4 regions of the Chromohalobacter sp. 48-RD10 genome follow, and region 4 is predicted to be linked to each of the others. Evidence: predicted binding sites of a transcription regulator. Region 4 holds the regulator's gene; each other region holds the start of a gene.

Evidence for each region. The regulator PhoB, encoded in region 4, activates phosphate uptake and scavenging genes when phosphate is short. The targets are predictions, from matches to a motif close to TGTCATANNNNTGTCANA.
Region 1: OP496_RS01760 (glycosyltransferase family 1 protein) is a predicted target of PhoB. The motif match lies at 4,081-4,098, and genes of this name have one in related genera.
Region 2: OP496_RS14570 (glycosyltransferase family 1 protein) is a predicted target of PhoB. The motif match lies at 1,583-1,600, and genes of this name have one in related genera.
Region 3: ppk1 (polyphosphate kinase 1) is a predicted target of PhoB. The motif match lies at 4,098-4,115, and genes of this name have one in related genera.

Annotation. Positions count from the first base shown of each region.
Region 1 covers NZ_JARANX010000001.1:389,451-394,776, reverse strand. Annotated here, with positions in the region: gene sucC (ADP-forming succinate--CoA ligase subunit beta) at 1-110, shown strand, start outside; gene sucD (succinate--CoA ligase subunit alpha) at 110-982, shown strand; gene OP496_RS01770 (lysylphosphatidylglycerol synthase transmembrane domain-containing protein) at 1,142-2,134, opposite strand; gene OP496_RS01765 (polysaccharide deacetylase family protein) at 2,131-2,907, opposite strand; gene OP496_RS01760 (glycosyltransferase family 1 protein) at 2,900-4,018, opposite strand; gene OP496_RS01755 (exoribonuclease II) at 4,172-5,326, opposite strand, start outside.
Region 2 covers NZ_JARANX010000020.1:24,025-29,350, reverse strand. Annotated here, with positions in the region: partial or broken gene OP496_RS14575 (exoribonuclease II) at 1-1,509, shown strand, start outside; gene OP496_RS14570 (glycosyltransferase family 1 protein) at 1,663-2,781, shown strand; gene OP496_RS14565 (polysaccharide deacetylase family protein) at 2,774-3,550, shown strand; gene OP496_RS14560 (lysylphosphatidylglycerol synthase transmembrane domain-containing protein) at 3,547-4,539, shown strand; gene sucD (succinate--CoA ligase subunit alpha) at 4,699-5,326, opposite strand, start outside.
Region 3 covers NZ_JARANX010000016.1:19,349-24,674, reverse strand. Annotated here, with positions in the region: gene OP496_RS13800 (PhoX family phosphatase) at 1-1,699, shown strand, start outside; gene ppk1 (polyphosphate kinase 1) at 1,838-4,039, opposite strand; gene tatC (twin-arginine translocase subunit TatC) at 4,155-4,934, opposite strand; gene tatB (Sec-independent protein translocase protein TatB) at 4,931-5,326, opposite strand.
Region 4 covers NZ_JARANX010000003.1:70,558-75,883, forward strand. Annotated here, with positions in the region: gene phoR (phosphate regulon sensor histidine kinase PhoR) at 20-1,339, opposite strand; gene phoB (phosphate regulon transcriptional regulator PhoB) at 1,345-2,034, opposite strand; gene ubiA (4-hydroxybenzoate octaprenyltransferase) at 2,159-3,052, opposite strand; gene OP496_RS05250 (chorismate lyase) at 3,085-3,633, opposite strand; gene OP496_RS05255 (FAD-dependent oxidoreductase) at 3,752-4,912, shown strand; gene OP496_RS05260 (HU family DNA-binding protein) at 5,063-5,326, shown strand, end outside.

The DNA.
Region 1 (5,326 bases), on a different contig from region 4:
ACGCCGAGCTGGGTGCCGAGAAATTGGCCTCCAGCGGACTGAACATCATCGCTGCTACCAGCTTGACCGACGCGGCCCAGCAGGTCGTCAAAGCAGCGGAGGGCAAGTAATGAGTATCCTGATCGACAAAAGCACCAAGGTCATCTGCCAAGGCTTCACCGGTGGCCAGGGGACCTTCCACTCCGAGCAGGCGATTGCCTACGGCACTCAGATGGTGGGTGGCGTGACGCCAGGCAAGGGTGGCCAGACGCACCTCGGCCTGCCGGTGTTCAACACTGTCAAGGAAGCCGTCGACACGACCGGTGCCGAAGCCTCCGTGATCTACGTGCCCGCGCCGTTCTGCAAGGATTCCATCCTTGAGGCCGCCAATGCCGGCATCAAGCTGATCGTGTGCATCACCGAGGGAATTCCGACCCTCGATATGCTCGACGTCAAGGCCAAGTGCGACGAGTTGGGCGTGTGCCTGATCGGGCCGAACTGCCCGGGGGTGATCACGCCGGGCGAGACCAAGATCGGCATCATGCCGGGGCATATCCACAAGTCCGGCAAGGTCGGCATCGTATCGCGCTCCGGCACCTTGACCTATGAAGCCGTCAAGCAGACCACCGATCATGGATTCGGCCAGTCCACTTGCGTGGGCATCGGCGGCGACCCGATCCCGGGATCCACCTTCATCGACATGCTCGAGATGTTCGAGAAGGACCCGCAGACCGAAGCCATCGTGATGATCGGCGAGATCGGCGGCACGGCGGAAGAAGAAGCCGCAGCATACGTCAAGGAGCATGTCTCAAAGCCGGTGGTCTCCTATATCGCCGGTGTAACGGCGCCTCCGGGCAAGCGCATGGGCCACGCCGGTGCCATCATCGCTGGTGGCAAGGGTACGGCGGACGAGAAGTTCACCGCGCTCGAGTCTGCAGGCGTCAAGACCGTGCGTTCGCTCGCCGAGATCGGCGATGCGCTGAAGGCAGCGACGGGTTGGTAAGTCGCCTCTAGGCCCGGCGGGTCATGGGTCGCCGGCCAGTGAGCATGACGAAGGGCATCCCTACGGGGATGCCCTTCGTCGTTTCAAGTGCTTTATGCAAACGGCCTGCGCTCGCTGCCTTTCTTGAAAACGCGACCGTTCGTAAAAACGTGCAAGTGACTACCGACGCCGGGATAGCAGTTTGACGAAAGCACGTCCCGCCAACGCCAAGAAGACCGGCGCACCAGCGATGAGGTAGAAGTAGTAGGTCACGAAGCGCCAGATGAGCACCGCTGCAGCGGCGCTTTGCTTGCCGATTAACGGCGCCAGCAAGGCAGTGGAGGTCAGTTCGGCACCGCCTGCGCCCCCAGGCAGAAAACTCAACTGTCCTGCCGCCATGGAGAGCATTTGTACCAGGAAGGTCCAAGCCCAATCGACATGGGCATCCAGGCCCTGCACGGCCAGATACAGGACGCTGTAACGCAGCATCCAGTGGGTGCAGCACAGGGCGAAGACCGACAACAAGGTCAGACGAGGCAGGCGTAGCGTCTCGATCAAGGCGTTACGGAAATGCAGCAGGCGGCGAGCGAACCCGAAGCGTGCCTTGCGGCGCACCTTGAACCGCTCGAGCCAGTTGCCGGTGACCTGGAGCAGGCGTCCATAGTGGCGTATGACCAGCCACAGCAGGATGAAGCCGCACACCAGCAGCAACGATGGCAAGCCCACCAGCCAGCCGAGGTTGAGATCGATGGCCTCGATGAGGACATAGAGCGCGACGCCTATCAGCGCGGAAAGAAAGAAGAGCAGGTCAGTCAACTGATCGACGGCGAAGATCGCCGAAGCCTGCGCGGGCCGAACGCCGCGTCGTGCCAGCAAGCCTAGGAGCGTCAGTAAGCCCCCGGTGCCGCCGGGGGTGGCGCAGATGGCAAACTCGGTAGACATCACGATGCCCACTGCGCGCGTCTGACCGAGGTGTCCGGCGCGTCCCGCCAGCAGCAAGCGAAGCCGCAAGGCATTGACGTTCCAGCAGATGACGATCAGCAGCAGCATAAACGCCAGTTGCTGCAAGGGAAATGAGGCGAGTTCACCGAAAAGTGCGCGCCCGCCGAATAACAGCGGGATACTGATGGCCGCCACCAACCCGATAAAAAGCAATATCACCAGGCGCTTCATGCGGCGTGCTGCTCCCTCCGGCGTTGCCCCGTCACCCAATCGTACTTGGTGATAGGGCGACGTCCTTCGTGGATCAGGCGCTCCAGAACCGCGAGCCAGTATGCCTGAACGCTGGCGTGGCGCATGTCCACGGGATGTAGTCCCAGGCGCAGCAGCGGTGCCTGGCGGCTACGCCAGCGCTGCGTTTCGCTGGCCAGGCGTGATAGGCCACGACGCCAGGCGCTACGGGCACTCCATACCAGCCCCGGCGCCTCGAGGCGCATGAAGCTGGGCAGCGTATACAGATGTTGCGGGTCGCTAGTGTAGCAAAAGTCGCGCTGGGCCAGTGCTCGCCGCGCCCCTTGGCTCATGAGCCAGGCTGGCGCCACGAAGCCGGTGAGTGGCCAGCCCTGTGATCGAAAGAGGTCGATGCCTTTGTCCAGGCGCTGTGCCGCCTCATCTTCGTCGAGAGCGTAGAACTCGCCTTCCCAGGTGTAAAAGCGCCGCATGAACCAGTCGCGAGGCGTGCGCGGCGCGGGCGCGTCGTCGCAATGATAATAACCGTGCAAGGCCAATTCATCGCCCATGGCTCGGCGGCGTTGCAAGTGCTCGAGGAAGACGCCGTCGCGGCGGCAGTCGCTGCGATGGTGAAAATCGGGTACCACCAGCCAGGTGATCGGGATCGGACCGTGTCGATGTGCCAGGGCGTCGACCCTGGCCAAGAAGTTGGTGTAGTCGGGCCAGGTTTCCGGCGCGACATCGTGCAGGACGAGGGAAAGGTGGCGATCAGCCATGCTGAAGGCCCTCCGTGTTGACGCGTTGTCCGGTCAATTCACGATAATGCTTCATCAGGCTGGAGACCACGATATCCCAATCGTGATGGCGTTCGACATGCAGGCGGGCACGACGCCCTTGTTCCTCGGGCGCATTGGCGCAGAGTTCGCGCACGGCGCGTGCCATATCGTCCGCCGAGTGGGGTTCACAAAGCAGTCCGCAGCCCAGGGGCACATTCTCGGCTAGGGCGCCGGCGCGTGCCGCGACGACTGGAATGCCACTTGCCATGGCTTCCAGGGCGATCAGACCGAACGTTTCTTGAGTACCGGCATGCAGCAGCATGTCGCTGCTGGCCAACCACTCGGCGACATCGGCGGTGGCCGTGTAGCGGCCGATGACGCTGACGTTGTCAGGAACGCGTTGCGGCATCTGCGGCCCGATCAACAGCAGGTGGTAGCCTTTTCCGAGGCGCCGTGCGGTTTCCAACAGAACCGGCAGGTTCTTCTCGCGCGAGCCGCGCCCTACGAAGATCAGCAGGCGCGTATTGTCGTCGAGGCCCAAGCGCTGGCGACAGGTATCTTGGCGGTGCTGGGGCGAGAAGGTCTGCAAGTCGACCCCCAACGATTGCAGGGCGACATTGTCGAGGCCAAGGCCATTAAGTCTATCGGCGATGACGCGACTCGGCGCGAGGACACGGTTGCAATGCCGGTAGAGGTTTTCGACATAGCGTTTGAGGGCAATGCGCGTCCAGTTCCCGAGACGGTTGCCGATCAGGCGAGGTAGGTCGGAGTGGTAAAATCCCACTATGGGGACGTCCAAGGTCCGGCCGGCATCAAGCGCGGCCCAAGCGGTGACGTAAGGATCGCCGGCCTCGATGAGATCCGGCGCCATCTGAATCAGTTCGCGCCGCCAGCCTTCTCGCCTCAGGGGAAAGCGATACCCTTGGCTGAAGGGGAGCGGTGGCGCGGGAATTTCATGGATGGACTCACTGACTACATGGCGGGTACCGGGAATCACTAGGCTGGATATCACGCCAGGCAGTGTCGCCAAGCGGTTGCGTTTGGCCTCGAGGTAGGTTCGTACTCCACCGCTGGCAGGTGCGTAAAACATCGTGATATCGGTGATATGCAAAGCGTGACTCCTTGAAACCTTCCCGGTTGGTTACGGAGTGACCGCTCGGGCCCTGACGGGCTTGTCGTAGGAATGTCACCGCGCTGTCATGAGATTACGCTGGCACATGCCATGCCTTGCGTCCACTTCTGGTGACGCAAGACATGGCCAGCTTCATGCGGCGGGACGTGCGACCAACGAGCGTGTCGCCTCGACGGCTTCGGCCAGTGCGACCTGAACGCTGTCGCCGAGCTTGTAGCGCGGCTGGCCCTCGATCTGGATACGGCCTTCCTTGTCGTCGATGGCGACCTTGTCGCGTTCACTGTGCATGAATGGTGCCGGAACGAACGCCGTGGCACCATTGGCGGAGAGCCGAACCCGCATGCCGCCACGGTTGATGGCGATGATCTCGGCGTCGAAAACTTCGCCTTTTTCGGCGGAGGGGCCGAGATAGCGCACGTAGAGCCAATCCTTGACGTCACGTTCCGCCATGCGATTCAGGCGCCGCCGCTCGGTGAGCTGCTCGGTCAATGCCTGGCTGGCCTCGGCGGGTGCGCTTTCGCCCTTGAGCACGCGCTTGATCAGGCGGTGATTGACCATGTCGCCGTACTTGCGGATGGGCGATGTCCAGGTGGCGTATGCCGGCAGTCCCAACCCGAAGTGCGGGCCAGGCTGGGCGGACATGTTGGTATAGCCTTGGAAACGGCGCAGGCGTGCGTCGAGCCAGGCGTCCTCGCGTGCTTCCAGGGCGCGGCGCAGCTCGCGGTAGCGCGAGAGTTCCAGCAACTGTTCGCGTTCCACGTTGATGTCTTGGGTGGCCAGGAACTCGATCGCCTGATCGGCCTTCTCGGGCTCGAACGCCTGATGCACGTTGAAGATGCCATGGCCCACGTGCGAAGCCAGCAGATCGGCGCAGCAGGCGTTGGCCGCGATCATCGACTCCTCGATCATGCGCTGAGCGGTACGGCGTTCCTCGATACGCACCGCTAGCACGTTGCCCGCGTCATCGACGTCGAAGGCATAATCGGGACGGTCCTTGAACACCAGCGTGTGTTCCTGGCGCCATGCGTTGCGGGCCTCGGTCATCGCGGCCAAGGCCTTGAGCTGCGTAGCCATGGCCTCGTCGGCAGGGGCCCAATCGCCTTGGCCTTCCAGCCAGTCGGAGATCTGGTCGTACACCAGACGTGCATGCGAACGGACATTGGCGGCGAAGAATCGATAGTCGCCTAGGGTGCCGTCGCGCTGGATGTCCAATGTACAGACCAGGGTCGGGCGCTCCTCGCCTTCCTTCAGCGAGCACAGCTCGTTGGCCAGTGTTTCCGGCAACAT
Region 2 (5,326 bases), on a different contig from region 4:
TTCTTCGCCCAAGTCGACGAGCTCGTAGTCAAGGCCGACAATCCCGCCGTGCCGTGGCGCGTGACCCTGGCGCGCCACGCGCTGGAACAAGCATCGCCGCAATTCGGCGAGCAGTGGCCGCTGCACGATGAAGGTCTCGAGCGCGAGGACTGGACCGCGACACCCTTTTTCACCATCGACGGTGAAAAGACCCGCGATATGGACGACGCTCTGCATATCGAGACACGCGAAGATGGCTGGCGTCTCAGCGTGGCGATCGCCGATCCCACGGCATACGTCCGCGAGGGCGACCCGGTCGACATGGAAGCGCAGACCCGCGCCTTCACGGTGTATCTGCCGGGCCAGAACGTCACCATGTTGCCGGAAACACTGGCCAACGAGCTGTGTTCGCTGAAGGAAGGCGAGGAGCGCCCGACCCTGGTCTGCACATTGGATATCCAGCGCGACGGCACTCTCGGCGACTATCGCTTCTTTGCCGCCAATGTCCGTTCGCATGCGCGTCTAGTGTATGACCAGATCTCCGACTGGCTGGAAGGCCAAGGCGATTGGGCCCCTGCCGACGAGGCCATGGCCACGCAGCTCAAGGCCTTGGCCGCGATGACCGAGGCCCGCAACGCATGGCGCGAGGAACACACGCTGGTGTTCAAGGACCGTCCCGATTATGCCTTCGACGTCGATGACGCGGGCAACGTGCTGGCGGTGCGTATCGAGGAACGTCGCACCGCTCAGCGCATGATCGAGGAGTCGATGATCGCAGCCAACGCCTGCTGCGCCGATCTGCTGGCTTCGCACGTGGGCCATGGCATCTTCAACGTGCATCAGGCGTTCGAACCTGAAAAGGCCGATCAGGCGATCGAGTTCCTGGCCACCCAGGACATCAACGTGGAACGCGAACAGTTGCTGGAACTCTCGCGCTACCGCGAGCTGCGCCGCGCCCTGGAAGCACGCGAGGACGCCTGGCTCGACGCACGCCTGCGCCGTTTCCAGGGCTATACCAACATGTCCGCCCAGCCTGGCCCGCACTTCGGGTTGGGACTGCCGGCATACGCCACCTGGACATCGCCCATCCGCAAGTACGGCGACATGGTCAATCACCGCCTGATCAAGCGCGTGCTCAAGGGCGAAAGCGCACCCGCCGAGGCCAGCCAGGCATTGACCGAGCAGCTCACCGAGCGGCGGCGCCTGAATCGCATGGCGGAACGTGACGTCAAGGATTGGCTCTACGTGCGCTATCTCGGCCCCTCCGCCGAAAAAGGCGAAGTTTTCGACGCCGAGATCATCGCCATCAACCGTGGCGGCATGCGGGTTCGGCTCTCCGCCAATGGTGCCACGGCGTTCGTTCCGGCACCATTCATGCACAGTGAACGCGACAAGGTCGCCATCGACGACAAGGAAGGCCGTATCCAGATCGAGGGCCAGCCGCGCTACAAGCTCGGCGACAGCGTTCAGGTCGCACTGGCCGAAGCCGTCGAGGCGACACGCTCGTTGGTCGCACGTCCCGCCGCATGAAGCTGGCCATGTCTTGCGTCACCAGAAGTGGACGCAAGGCATGGCATGTGCCAGCGTAATCTCATGACAGCGCGGTGACATTCCTACGACAAGCCCGTCAGGGCCCGAGCGGTCACTCCGTAACCAACCGGGAAGGTTTCAAGGAGTCACGCTTTGCATATCACCGATATCACGATGTTTTACGCACCTGCCAGCGGTGGAGTACGAACCTACCTCGAGGCCAAACGCAACCGCTTGGCGACACTGCCTGGCGTGATATCCAGCCTAGTGATTCCCGGTACCCGCCATGTAGTCAGTGAGTCCATCCATGAAATTCCCGCGCCACCGCTCCCCTTCAGCCAAGGGTATCGCTTTCCCCTGAGGCGAGAAGGCTGGCGGCGCGAACTGATTCAGATGGCGCCGGATCTCATCGAGGCCGGCGATCCTTACGTCACCGCTTGGGCCGCGCTTGATGCCGGCCGGACCTTGGACGTCCCCATAGTGGGATTTTACCACTCCGACCTACCTCGCCTGATCGGCAACCGTCTCGGGAACTGGACGCGCATTGCCCTCAAACGCTATGTCGAAAACCTCTACCGGCATTGCAACCGTGTCCTCGCGCCGAGTCGCGTCATCGCCGATAGACTTAATGGCCTTGGCCTCGACAATGTCGCCCTGCAATCGTTGGGGGTCGACTTGCAGACCTTCTCGCCCCAGCACCGCCAAGATACCTGTCGCCAGCGCTTGGGCCTCGACGACAATACGCGCCTGCTGATCTTCGTAGGGCGCGGCTCGCGCGAGAAGAACCTGCCGGTTCTGTTGGAAACCGCACGGCGCCTCGGAAAAGGCTACCACCTGCTGTTGATCGGGCCGCAGATGCCGCAACGCGTTCCTGACAACGTCAGCGTCATCGGCCGCTACACGGCCACCGCCGATGTCGCCGAGTGGTTGGCCAGCAGCGACATGCTGCTGCATGCCGGTACTCAAGAAACGTTCGGTCTGATCGCCCTGGAAGCCATGGCAAGTGGCATTCCAGTCGTCGCGGCACGCGCCGGCGCCCTAGCCGAGAATGTGCCCCTGGGCTGCGGACTGCTTTGTGAACCCCACTCGGCGGACGATATGGCACGCGCCGTGCGCGAACTCTGCGCCAATGCGCCCGAGGAACAAGGGCGTCGTGCCCGCCTGCATGTCGAACGCCATCACGATTGGGATATCGTGGTCTCCAGCCTGATGAAGCATTATCGTGAATTGACCGGACAACGCGTCAACACGGAGGGCCTTCAGCATGGCTGATCGCCACCTTTCCCTCGTCCTGCACGATGTCGCGCCGGAAACCTGGCCCGACTACACCAACTTCTTGGCCAGGGTCGACGCCCTGGCACATCGACACGGTCCGATCCCGATCACCTGGCTGGTGGTACCCGATTTTCACCATCGCAGCGACTGCCGCCGCGACGGCGTCTTCCTCGAGCACTTGCAACGCCGCCGAGCCATGGGCGATGAATTGGCCTTGCACGGTTATTATCATTGCGACGACGCGCCCGCGCCGCGCACGCCTCGCGACTGGTTCATGCGGCGCTTTTACACCTGGGAAGGCGAGTTCTACGCTCTCGACGAAGATGAGGCGGCACAGCGCCTGGACAAAGGCATCGACCTCTTTCGATCACAGGGCTGGCCACTCACCGGCTTCGTGGCGCCAGCCTGGCTCATGAGCCAAGGGGCGCGGCGAGCACTGGCCCAGCGCGACTTTTGCTACACTAGCGACCCGCAACATCTGTATACGCTGCCCAGCTTCATGCGCCTCGAGGCGCCGGGGCTGGTATGGAGTGCCCGTAGCGCCTGGCGTCGTGGCCTATCACGCCTGGCCAGCGAAACGCAGCGCTGGCGTAGCCGCCAGGCACCGCTGCTGCGCCTGGGACTACATCCCGTGGACATGCGCCACGCCAGCGTTCAGGCATACTGGCTCGCGGTTCTGGAGCGCCTGATCCACGAAGGACGTCGCCCTATCACCAAGTACGATTGGGTGACGGGGCAACGCCGGAGGGAGCAGCACGCCGCATGAAGCGCCTGGTGATATTGCTTTTTATCGGGTTGGTGGCGGCCATCAGTATCCCGCTGTTATTCGGCGGGCGCGCACTTTTCGGTGAACTCGCCTCATTTCCCTTGCAGCAACTGGCGTTTATGCTGCTGCTGATCGTCATCTGCTGGAACGTCAATGCCTTGCGGCTTCGCTTGCTGCTGGCGGGACGCGCCGGACACCTCGGTCAGACGCGCGCAGTGGGCATCGTGATGTCTACCGAGTTTGCCATCTGCGCCACCCCCGGCGGCACCGGGGGCTTACTGACGCTCCTAGGCTTGCTGGCACGACGCGGCGTTCGGCCCGCGCAGGCTTCGGCGATCTTCGCCGTCGATCAGTTGACTGACCTGCTCTTCTTTCTTTCCGCGCTGATAGGCGTCGCGCTCTATGTCCTCATCGAGGCCATCGATCTCAACCTCGGCTGGCTGGTGGGCTTGCCATCGTTGCTGCTGGTGTGCGGCTTCATCCTGCTGTGGCTGGTCATACGCCACTATGGACGCCTGCTCCAGGTCACCGGCAACTGGCTCGAGCGGTTCAAGGTGCGCCGCAAGGCACGCTTCGGGTTCGCTCGCCGCCTGCTGCATTTCCGTAACGCCTTGATCGAGACGCTACGCCTGCCTCGTCTGACCTTGTTGTCGGTCTTCGCCCTGTGCTGCACCCACTGGATGCTGCGTTACAGCGTCCTGTATCTGGCCGTGCAGGGCCTGGATGCCCATGTCGATTGGGCTTGGACCTTCCTGGTACAAATGCTCTCCATGGCGGCAGGACAGTTGAGTTTTCTGCCTGGGGGCGCAGGCGGTGCCGAACTGACCTCCACTGCCTTGCTGGCGCCGTTAATCGGCAAGCAAAGCGCCGCTGCAGCGGTGCTCATCTGGCGCTTCGTGACCTACTACTTCTACCTCATCGCTGGTGCGCCGGTCTTCTTGGCGTTGGCGGGACGTGCTTTCGTCAAACTGCTATCCCGGCGTCGGTAGTCACTTGCACGTTTTTACGAACGGTCGCGTTTTCAAGAAAGGCAGCGAGCGCAGGCCGTTTGCATAAAGCACTTGAAACGACGAAGGGCATCCCCGTAGGGATGCCCTTCGTCATGCTCACTGGCCGGCGACCCATGACCCGCCGGGCCTAGAGGCGACTTACCAACCCGTCGCTGCCTTCAGCGCATCGCCGATCTCGGCGAGCGAACGCACGGTCTTGACGCCTGCAGACTCGAGCGCGGTGAACTTCTCGTCCGCCGTACCCTTGCCACCAGCGATGATGGCACCGGCGTGGCCCATGCGCTTGCCCGGAGGCGCCGTTACACCGGCGATATAGGAGACCACCGGCTTTGAGACATGCTCCTTGACGTATGCTGCGGCTTCTTCTTCCGCCGTGCCGCCGATCTCGCCGATCATCACGATGGCTTCGGTCTGCGGGTCCTTCTCGAACATCTCGAGCATGTCGATGAAGGTGGATCCCGGGATCGGGTCGCCGCCGATGCCCACGCAAGTGGACTGGCCGAATCCATGATCGGTGGTCTGCTTGACGGCTTCATAGGTCAAGGTGCCGGAGCGCGATACGATGCCGACCTTGCCGGACTTGTGGATATGCCCCGGCATGATGCCGATCTTGGTCTCGCCCGGCGTGATCACCCCCGGGCAGTTCGGCCCGATCAGGCACACGCCCAACTCGTCGCACTTGGCCTTGACGTCGAGCATATCGAGGGTCGGAATTCCCTCGGTGATGCACACGATCAGCTTGATGCCGGCATTGGCGGCCTCAAGG
Region 3 (5,326 bases), on a different contig from region 4:
CATCGACCAGAAGGCGCTCTGGGCGCCGCGCGGTGGGCCGACGAATGCCGATGCAGGCCAGCGTCCCGCCGACGAGGTGCGCACCGAGATCAACGCCCATGGCGTCACCATCGTGCGGGTTCGCAAGCAGGAAGATGGCCACTGGGTACATGTGCTCGGCGACGCCCACAATCGCCGCTTCACCAGCGCTACGCCGATGGACTTGGCAGGGCCCGTGGCCGGCAGCGACTATGTCAGAACCCGTTATTCAGCGGATGGCACGCGCACGCGAGGCACCAACAACAACTGTGCCAATGGCTTCACGCCATGGGGCACCTACCTGACCTGCGAGGAAAACTGGCCTGAGGTCTTCGTCAACCGAGGCGAGTTGAATATCGATGATGCGCGCCTGGGGCTGCCCACCGAACGCGGCCGCTATGGCTGGGAGACCGCCGCCGGCACCGATGGCGAGCGCGAGGACGAGTTCGCGCGTTTCGATGTCACACCGCAGGGTGAGGAGCCTCGGAACGACTATCGTAACGAGACACGCACCTTCGGTTATGTCGTGGAGATCGACCCCTACGCTGGTCAATCCCGGGCGGTGAAGCGCACCGCGCTGGGACGCTTTCGCCACGAGGGCTGCTGGCCTGGCAAACTAACCGCGGGAGAGCCGGTAGTTTTCTACTCCGGGCACGACTCGCGCAATGAATATATCTACAAGTTCGTCTCCGATGCCAAATGGGATCCGACGGATGCCAATCGTCCCGGTGAGGGTTACGATCGCTTGGCCTTGGGCGCCAAATATATGGACCAAGGCACGCTCTACGTCGCGCGATTCAACGCCGATGGCAGTGGTGAGTGGCTGCCCCTCGAACCGGATGCGCGCGTGGCAGACGGGCGCACGCTGGCGCAGGCCCTATCGCTGGCGGAGGACGATCGGGCAGGCGTCATCGTGCATACCTGCGACGCCGCCGATCTGCTCGGTGCTACGCCGATGGACCGTCCCGAATGGGGGACCGTCGACCCTGTGTCCGGTGAGGTCTACATGACGTTGACCAACAACGCCGACCGTACAGCGGAGAATACTCAGCCGACCTACACCCACGGCGGCGATATCGATGCTGCGGGTGCTGGCTATGCCACGGCTCCCACCAATGCCGCCAATCCACGGGCCGATAACGAAAGTGGTCAGATTCTGCGTTGGCGGGAGCGAGGCGATGATGTCACGCGTTTCGACTGGGAGGTGTTCGTGTTCGGTGCCGCCGCGGACGACACGACCAACCTCTCAGGGCTGACCGAACATAACCAGTTCGCCAGCCCCGATGGACTGTGGTATGACGCGCGGGGCGATGGCCAGGGCATCCTCTGGATCGAGACCGATAATGGCTACGATGGCGTCGCCGAGCAGACCAACGACCAAGTGCTGGCGGTGGTGCCGAATGCCTTATCACACGATAGTGGCCAAGCCTCGGTGGTGGATGCCGGCAATCAGCAGCATCTCAAGCGGTTCGCGGTCGGCCCCAATGGCTGCGAAGTAACGGGGATCTTCGCTACGCCCGACAAGACAGCGTTATTTATCAATATCCAGCACCCCGGCAATTGGCCGGCGAACCCCGATGCCGCGACGCAGGATGCCACGCGCGCTGCCGCTGACAACGTGCGTCCACGGGCGGCCACGGTCGTGATCCAGAAAGACGATGGTGGCCAGGTCGGGGTATAACTGAAAGCGATACAAGCGCCGCTACTTGGCTGGACGCTGAAAAGAAACAACGCCTCCGTCGCTTATTGCGGCGGAGGCGTTTTGTTTTAGGCTGCCTTCGAGCTTCGAGCTTCGAGCTTCGAGCTTCGAGCTTCGAGGTCAGGGCTTGGCGGCGTAGGCGTAGAGCAGGGTTTCCTGGGTGCTGACAGGTTCGGCATCGCCGGCGTCGAGGAGGCGATAACGACCATCGGTTTGTAGCTCCCAGCTTTGGCAGTTGTCTACCATGTAAGTTGTCAGGTCCTTGCGCACGCGCTGGGCGAGCTTCTTGTCGAGCAGTGGGAAGCAGGTCTCCACGCGGCGAAACATGTTGCGCTCCATGAAGTCCGCGCTGGAGCACCAGGTTTCGGGCTTGCCGCCATTGTGGAAGTGGAAAACGCGGGTGTGCTCCAGGAAGCGGCCGATGATCGAGCGCACCCGGATATTGTCGGAGATTCCTTCGATCCCGGGGCGCAGGCAGCACATGCCGCGAACGATCAGGTCGCACTGCACGCCGGCGCGCGAAGCGCGATACAACGCGCGGATCAGCTGCGGCTCGGTCAACGAATTGCACTTGATGATCAGCTGTGCCTTGTGACCCTTTTCCGCGTAGCGCGCTTCGCGATCAATCATCGACACCAGGCGGTCGTGCAGCACGAACGGCGCGTGCAGGAGCGTATCGATCTGACGCGGTTTGCCCATTCCCGAGAGCTGCTGAAAGACTTTGTGAACATCTTCGCACAGCGTCTCGTTGGCAGTGAGCAGACTGTAGTCGGTGTACAACTTGGCGGTCTTGGAGTGATAGTTGCCGGTGCCTAGATGCGCGTAGTAGCGCAGCGCACCGCGTTCACGGCGGACCATGTGGAGCATCTTGGCATGGGTCTTGTAGGCCATGACGCCGTAGATGACGATGGCGCCGGCTTCCTGAAGACGCGATGCCAGCGCGAGGTTGTCGGCCTCGTCGAAACGCGCCCGCAGCTCGATGACCACGGTGACTTCCTTACCGTTGCGTGCGGCATCGACCAGGGCGCTAACGATGGGCGAATCGGCGCCGGTTCGGTACAGGGTTTGCTTGATCGCCAGCACGTCCGGATCGCTGGCGGCCTCCTGGAGCCAGTCCTCGATCAGTGCAAACGACTGGAAGGGATGGTGCAGCAGAATGTCGTTCTGGGCGATCTGCGAGAACAGGCTGACGTCGCTCTTGACCTGACGCGGTAAACCGGGCGTGAAGGTGCGATACAAAAGATCGGGGCGGTCGACGTCGCTGAGTACCGACATCAGCCGGGTAAGGTTGACCGGGCCGGATACGCGGTACAGATCCGCCGCCTCGAGTTCGAACTGGGTGAGCAGGAAGTGCGTCAACCGGTCGGGGCAATTATCGGCCACCTCGAGGCGTACGCCGCTGCCATAGCGTCGTGCCAGCAGTTCCCCGCGCAAGGCCGAGGCCAGGTCCGAAACGTCTTCGGGGTCAACGGCCAGATCGGCGTTGCGCGTCAGGCGGAATTGGTAGCAACCGCGCACCTGCATGCCGGGAAATACCTCCTGAGCATGGGCGTGGATCATCGACGACAGGAAGACATATTCGGTATAGCCAGCCTCGCTCAGCTCGCGTGGCAGGCGCATCAAGCGTGGCAGCGAGCGTGGTGCGGGCAGGATGGCAAGTCCCCCTTCACGACCGAAGGCATCGGTGCCTTCGAGTTCGACGATGAAGTTCAAGCTCTTGTTAACCAGGCGCGGAAAGGGATGCGAAGGGTCGAGGCCGATGGGGCTGATCACCGGCATGATCTCCTCGGCAAAATACTCGCGTACCCAATCGGCCTGGGCCTCGGTCCACTGCGTACGGCGCCGGAAGCGTAGGCCCTGTTCCTCGAGCGCGGGAATCAACGTCTCGTTGAGGATGTGGTATTGCCGCTCGACCTGCTCGTGGGCGATGCGCGATATCTCGGTCAGCACCTGGCGTGGCGGCATGCCATCGGCGCCGCTTTCCTCGCGGGCCAGGGCGATCTGATGCTTGAGTCCGGCCACGCGAATCTCGAAGAACTCGTCCAGATTGGAAGAGAAGATCAGCAGGAACATCAGCCGGTTGAGCAGCGGATGCGAAGGGTCCAGGGACTGCTCGAGTACACGGATATTGAACTGCAGGTGCGAGAGCTCACGGTTGAAGTACAGTACTGGATCGTCGAGATCGGCCCCGGGGGATGGCGCGGGCTTGGCGTGAATGCCCGTGCGCGTGCGGTTGACGCGAAGCGGGGGTGTTTCACCGCCCTCCTGAGAGGTGACGTTGTCGCTACCGAGGGGAACATCGGAAGAGCGCGTACCGTCCATCATGAGCTCCCTGTCGTCGGGGGTGACCAACTATTGGGGCGACAGTATGACGCTCCTTTGTGACAGATATATGACAGTGGCGGCGGGCTAGAAGAGCGGTCCACCTATCGGGATATCAGCTTTCGCTATGTGACTCGTCATCAGTGTCGTGCCGGCGACGCGGAACCAGGCGGCCGAAGAGAATGCCGATCTCGAACAGCAGCCACATGGGGACGGCGAGCAGGCTCTGGGAGACCACATCCGGGGGTGTCATCAGCATGCCGACCACGAAGCAGCCGACGAGCACGTAGGGGCGTTTCTTGCCGAGACTCTCGACACTGGTCGCGCCGGTCCAGATCAGCAGGAAAGTGGCGATGGGAATCTCGAAGGCCGCACCGAAGGCGAAGAAAAGCTTGAGCACGAAATTGAGATACTGATTGATATCGGTCATGACCGTGACGTTCTCCGGCCCGGTGTGGACAAAGAAGTCGAACAACAGGGGGAAGACCGCGAAATAGGCGAAGGCCACGCCGCCGTAGAACAACAGGATGCTCGAGGCGAGCAGGGGAAATGCCAACGTCTTCTCGTGCCGGTAGAGGCCCGGCGCGATGAATGCCCAGGCCTGGTAGAGCACGAAGGGAACGGCGATGAACAAGGCCGTGAACAGCGTCAGCTTGAAAGGCGCCAGGAACGGTGAGGCCACCTCGGTGGCGATCATCTGCGCGCCTTCTGGCAAGAGCGCCATCAGCGGGTCGGCAACGAAGCTGTAGATGTCATTGGAGAAGGCGTAAAGCGCCGCGAAGATGGCGACGATCACGGCTACCGCCTTGACTAGCCGCGAGCGCAGCTCGATCAGGTGTTCGACCAGGGGTGTCTGGGCGTGCTCCTCCGGCTCGCGAGACGATGTATCGCTCATGGGGTGTTGGAATCCTTGGCGGACGAGGCATCGGGTGTTTCACGGGAGGTGGCAGGACGTGCCGCCGAGGCGTCATCATCCGGTCCAGGTGCCGCCGGGTCCCGGCGTGATCTGGCGTGATGCGTATCGGTGTCGTCGGCGTGGCGTTCGACCCCGTCGCGGACCTTGTGCAGACCGGCATCGAGCTTGCGTTGTTGCTCGTTGAGCTTCTGGCGCAGATCCTCGGCTTCCAGCTGTGCGTTGATTTCACGCTGCATGCCGGACACTGTGCGCTTGATCTTGCCGATCCATAGGCCCACGGTGCGCGCCGCCGTGGGCAGACGCTCGGGCCCTAGCACCAACAGGGCCACGACACCGATGATCATCAGTTCGAGAAAGCCCATATCGAACAT
Region 4 (5,326 bases):
AGGTGTTTTTCTGGCAACGTTAGTCGCTACCCACGGCACGCCGTTCTTTGGGGGCGGTGCGCACGCGCGTGGCGGGGAAGACACAGCGGAAAAGCGCGCCTTGGCCGGGGGGGCTGTCGATGTCGAGATGCGCGTCGTGGCGCAGCAACACATGCTTGACGATGGCCAGCCCCAGGCCGGTGCCGCCGTTGGCGGCGCTGCGCCCCTTGTCGACGCGATAGAAGCGTTCGGTGAGGCGTGGCAGGTGTACCGGGTCGATACCGTCGCCGTCATCCTCGACCTCTACCGCAGCACCCTCCTTCCAGGGCTTCCAGCGCAGCGTGACGGTGCTTCCCGGCGGTGTGTAACGCACGGCATTGAAGACCAGGTTGGAAACGGCGCTGCGCATCTCGCCTTCGTCACCCAGCAGGCAATGGTCGGTGTGGATGTCCAGGGCTATCTCATGACTGCCCGCGCAGAGGTTGGCAGCGTCATCGCGAATGTTTTCCAGCAGCGTGGCCATGTCCAGCGGGGCCGGATCGTCGCGGGTCTCGTCGGTTTCCAGCTTCGACAACAGCAGTAGGTCCTCGACCAGGTTCTGCATACGCTGGGTCTGTTCCTGCATCTGGCCGAGGCCGCGCTGCCAGCGCGATGGTAGTTGATCGGCCTGATCGAGATAAGTCTCGAGATAACCGGTCAACACGGTGAGCGGGGTGCGCAGCTCATGCGACACATTGGCCACGAAGTCGCGTCGCATTTGCTCGAGGCGATGCAGTTGCGAGATGTCACGCGCCATGACCAAGCGCTCGTCGTCGCCGAACAGCGTGACCTGGTATTGCAGCGTCACATCATCGCGTATCGGCGAGGCCAAAGTCAGCGGTTCGCGGTAATCGCGGGCATTGAAATAGGCCACGAAGCGCGGGTCGCGCAGGAAGTTGGTGATGTGCTGGCCGCGATCATGGGGGGTTTGAAAGCCGAGCATCTGGGCCGCGGCACTGTTCCACCACTCTAGGTCGCCGTGATGGTCGAGCATGACCACGGCATCGCGCATTGCCTCGCAGGAGTCTTGTACGCGGCGGATGATATCGCGCAGGCGAGCCTGCGATTGACGCTGGATCTTCTGATACTTGTAGAGGCGATCGAACAGGTCGCCCCAGACCCCGGCGCCAACCGGTGGCGTGTCATGTGGATGTTGGGTCAGCCAGACATACAGGGCACGCAAATGGCGAAGATGCAGGTAGACGTAGAGGCCCAGACCGGCGGCCAGCCCCCAGCCGGGTTCGCCGAAGAGCCACCCGAGGACACCGAGACCGATGACGAGGTACGCCAGACGCCACAGTTCATTGGTCCAATAGTACACGTGCGCTACTCCTTGGTGGAGAAGCGATAACCGGTGCCGCGTACCGTCTGGATGAGGTGTTGGTGGTCATCGCCGAGCACCTTGCGCAGGCGGCGAATATGCACGTCGACGGTGCGCTCTTCGACGTAGACATTGCCACCCCAGACCTGGTCGAGCAACTGGCTGCGGGTGTAGGCGCGTTCCTGATGCGTCATGAAGAACTGCAGGAGCCGATACTCGATGGGGCCCACGTCCAGCGCCTCGCCGTTGGCGCTGACCCGGTGGCTGACGGGATCGAGACGCAAGCCGTCGATTTCCACCGTGTCCTCGACCCCGGTGGGCGTGGTACGTCGCAGCACGGCCTTGAGGCGTGCCACCAGTTCCCGCGGCGAGAACGGCTTGGTGATGTAATCATCGGCGCCGGCTTCCAATCCCTGAATCTTGTTGTCTTCCTCGCTCTTGGCGGTGAGCAGGATGATCGGCAGCTCGGCGGTGGTGGTATCGCGCTTGAGACGTCGCGCCAGTTCGATGCCGCTGGTGCCAGGCATCATCCAGTCCAGCAGCAGCAGATCGGGTTGATCGTCGACCACCATGGCGTGCGCCGCCTGGGCGTTGTCGGCTTCCAACACGCGGTAGTCGGCCATTTCCAGCGCCACCGCGATCATTTCGCGGATGGACGCCTCGTCATCGACGATGAGCACTGTCTTGGCGGTCATGGGCGTGGGCCTCTTGCGGATCGCGATGAAACGAATCACTCATGAATGACATCGGCATGACGATTACAACGCGCTAATGTGACATTTTCGTGACAATCGCGTTCTTTACCTATAGTTCATAGCGTCATATAGGCCATAACGCCAGGGCGATGCCCGCGAAGGTCACCAGCCCGGCCCAATGATTGTTGAGGAAGGCGCGGAAGCAAGGGTCGCGCTCACGATAACGAATCAAATAGTGTTGGTAGACGAAAATCGCCACCATGGCGGCCAGCCCCAGCCAGAAGAACCCGCCAAGCGCCAGACGCAGGCCGATCCAGGCGAGCAGCACCACGGTCAGGGCCTGCAACAACCCGATGATCAACCGGTCGGCGCGGCCGAACAGGACCGCCGTGGATTTGATCCCTACCCTGAGGTCATCGTCGCGGTCGACGATGGCGTATTCGGTGTCGTAGGCCACCGTCCAGGCGATGTTGGCGGCCAGCAGTAACCACGCCTCGAGCGGTACCTGGTGCTGAATGGCCATGAATGCCATGGGAATACCCCACGAGAAGGCCGCCCCCAGCACTACCTGCGGGAAATGCGTATAGCGCTTCATGAACGGATAGGTGGCCGCCAGCGCCAGCGCCGCGAATGACAGCAGCACGGTGGGCAGATTGGTCAGGCAGACCAGGCCGAAGGCAATCACCACCAGTATCGTGAAGGTGGCCTTGGCTTCCTTCTCGGAGATGCGCCCGGTGGCCAATGGCCGGTCACGCGTACGCTTGACGTGGCCATCGAAATGTCGGTCGGCGTAATCGTTGACCACGCAACCGGCGGCACGCATCACGTACACGCCGATAACGAAGATCAGCAGCGTGCCGCGCTCGGGTACGCCCTCGGCCGCCAGCCATAGCGCCCACAGCGTCGGCCACATCAGAAGCCAGGTGCCGATGGGGCGGTCCAGACGCGTCAGGCGCAGGAAATCCGGCACGCGGGCCAGGCCGGTGGGGCGCGCGGCGTCGGATGAATCGGCGGACATCGGGCTCTCCTGTGGAAACGTGAATGGTCAGCTTAGCGTGATGACAACGCGAGGTCAGCGTCCATGGCGTCGAGAAAGAACTCCTGGACGAGAATCGATGTACGCCCCAAGCGCAGGACGGAGCGCCGTCCCCAGGGCGCGGCGCGACCGTGTGCCGTGACGAGCGTGGGAGCCGGCGACCGAATGATCTCGATAGGGCCGCGTTCCAGGCCGGGTTGGCGAAACAACCAGCTGCCCAGCGAACGTGTTCCCAGCGACTGCAGCCGCACGCCGTGGAGCGACGTTAGCGGGGCCACCGAACGTGCCGCGACCCACGGTGTTTCGCCCAGCATCAGCATGACCTCGCGCCGCCAGATACGGGCCCGGGGGTCGAGCCCCAGCGCCCGGGCTTCGTCGCGCCGGGGGCGGCTGATTCCCTGAGCGAGCAGCCGTACTCCGAAGGGCTGTGTGCTGGCAGCGCGCAGGCGTGCGGTCAGCGAGTCGCGCGAAGCTACCCAACGCCACCAAGCGGGGCTCATGCGGGGGCGCTGGGCGGCGGCCGGCAGCCAGTGTGGGCTAGCGCTGAAACGGTTGTGTGTCATGCGTAAGATCAGGCTCAAAGTACATTAGTGTATCATGCGTGTACGATGCGTTATTGCAGCGTCCGCGCTGTCGTATCGCCGCGTCGTCACCCTTCTTCATGCGTAGCAAGAGGCGCCAATGAGCGACCCTTTGATCATCGTCGGCAGCGGCATGGCCGGTCTGGGACTGGCCCGGCAGGTACGTGCTCGCGATGCCCGGCGCGCCATCACTCTGATCACTGCCGATAGCGGCTCTGACTATTCGAAACCGCTTTTGTCCACGGGCTTTGCCAAGGGAATGCACCCTGAGCGTTTGGTGATGCGCTCCCCCCTCGAGGTGGCCGATGCGCTTCAGCTGACCATGCGTACGCACACGCGGGTCGATACCATCGACCCGCGAGCGCAGACGCTGGCCATCGGTGCGGAACGCCTGCCCTACGGCGAACTGGTCTTGGCCACCGGGGCAGCGCCCAGCGTGCCCTTCACGGTGGCGTACGACGTGCGCGATCGCGTCTTCACCATCAACGATCTCGACGACTATCGGCGTTTTCATGCCGTCTTGTCGCGCCATGGCGGCACTGCGCGCGTGGCGATCGTCGGCGCCGGACTGGTGGGCTGCGAGTTCGCCGACGATCTGCTTGCCGGGGGCCATCGCGTGGCACTGGTCGCCCCTGAACAAACGCCGCTGACGCGTCTTCTGCCGCTGCCGCTGGGCCAGGTGCTGGGGACCGCTCTGGGCAAGGCGGGCGCCGACCTGCGCCTGGGACGTAGCCTCGCACAGCTCCATCGTGATGACGAGGCAGTCTCGCTGGTGCTCGACGATGGCGAGGTGTTGTCCGCCGATCTGGTATTGATTGCCACCGGCCTCTCGCCGCGTACCGCGCTGGCCGATACCGCCGGGCTCGCCGTTTCCGAGTCCGGTATCCAGACGGATCGTTACCTGGCGAGCGCGCAGCCGGGCATCCATGCATTGGGTGATTGCGCCTGTGTGGCGGGGCTCAACGCCATGTACGTGCAACCGCTGCAGGCCAGCGCCAAGGCGCTGGCGGCGACCCTGACCGGGACGTCGACGCCGGTCGCTTACGGCGCCTGGCCGGTATTGGTCAAGACCCCGTCGTGCCCGGTGGTGTCACTACCGCCGCGCCAAGCACCGGCACGTTGGCGGATCGAGGGCGAGGGCGACGATCTCAGTGCGCTCGCCGAGGATGAAAACGGCCATTTGCTGGGGTTTGCATTGACAGGGGCTTGCGTACGTCGGAAAGTCGAGCTGGCGCGGATCGCCCCGCCGTTGCTACCCTAGCTTGGGTCGTCATGCTGGTGGATACCGGTATGGCGCATCAGGTGGGTAGTGTCAGCGCTGCGCCGATGGCGTGGTGCTCGTTTCGCTCATTGAAAAACAACAAGCGATATCAAAGAGATGTCGTATTCGTTGCCAAACCAGGAGGGCTTTATGCGCAAGCCAGAACTCGCTGCGGCGATCGCTGATCGTGCTGATCTTTCCAAGGACAAGGCCAGTCAGGTCCTTAATGTCATTCTCGATGAGATCACAGGTACCGTTTCCAAGGGCCAGGATGTCTCGCTGATCGGGTTCGGTGCCTTCACCGTCCGCGAGCGTGCCGCGCGCACCGGCAAGAATCCGCAGACGGGCAAGCCGCTGACCATTCCGGCGAGCAAGACCGTGGCGTTCAAGCCCGGTAAGGCGCTCAAGGACGCC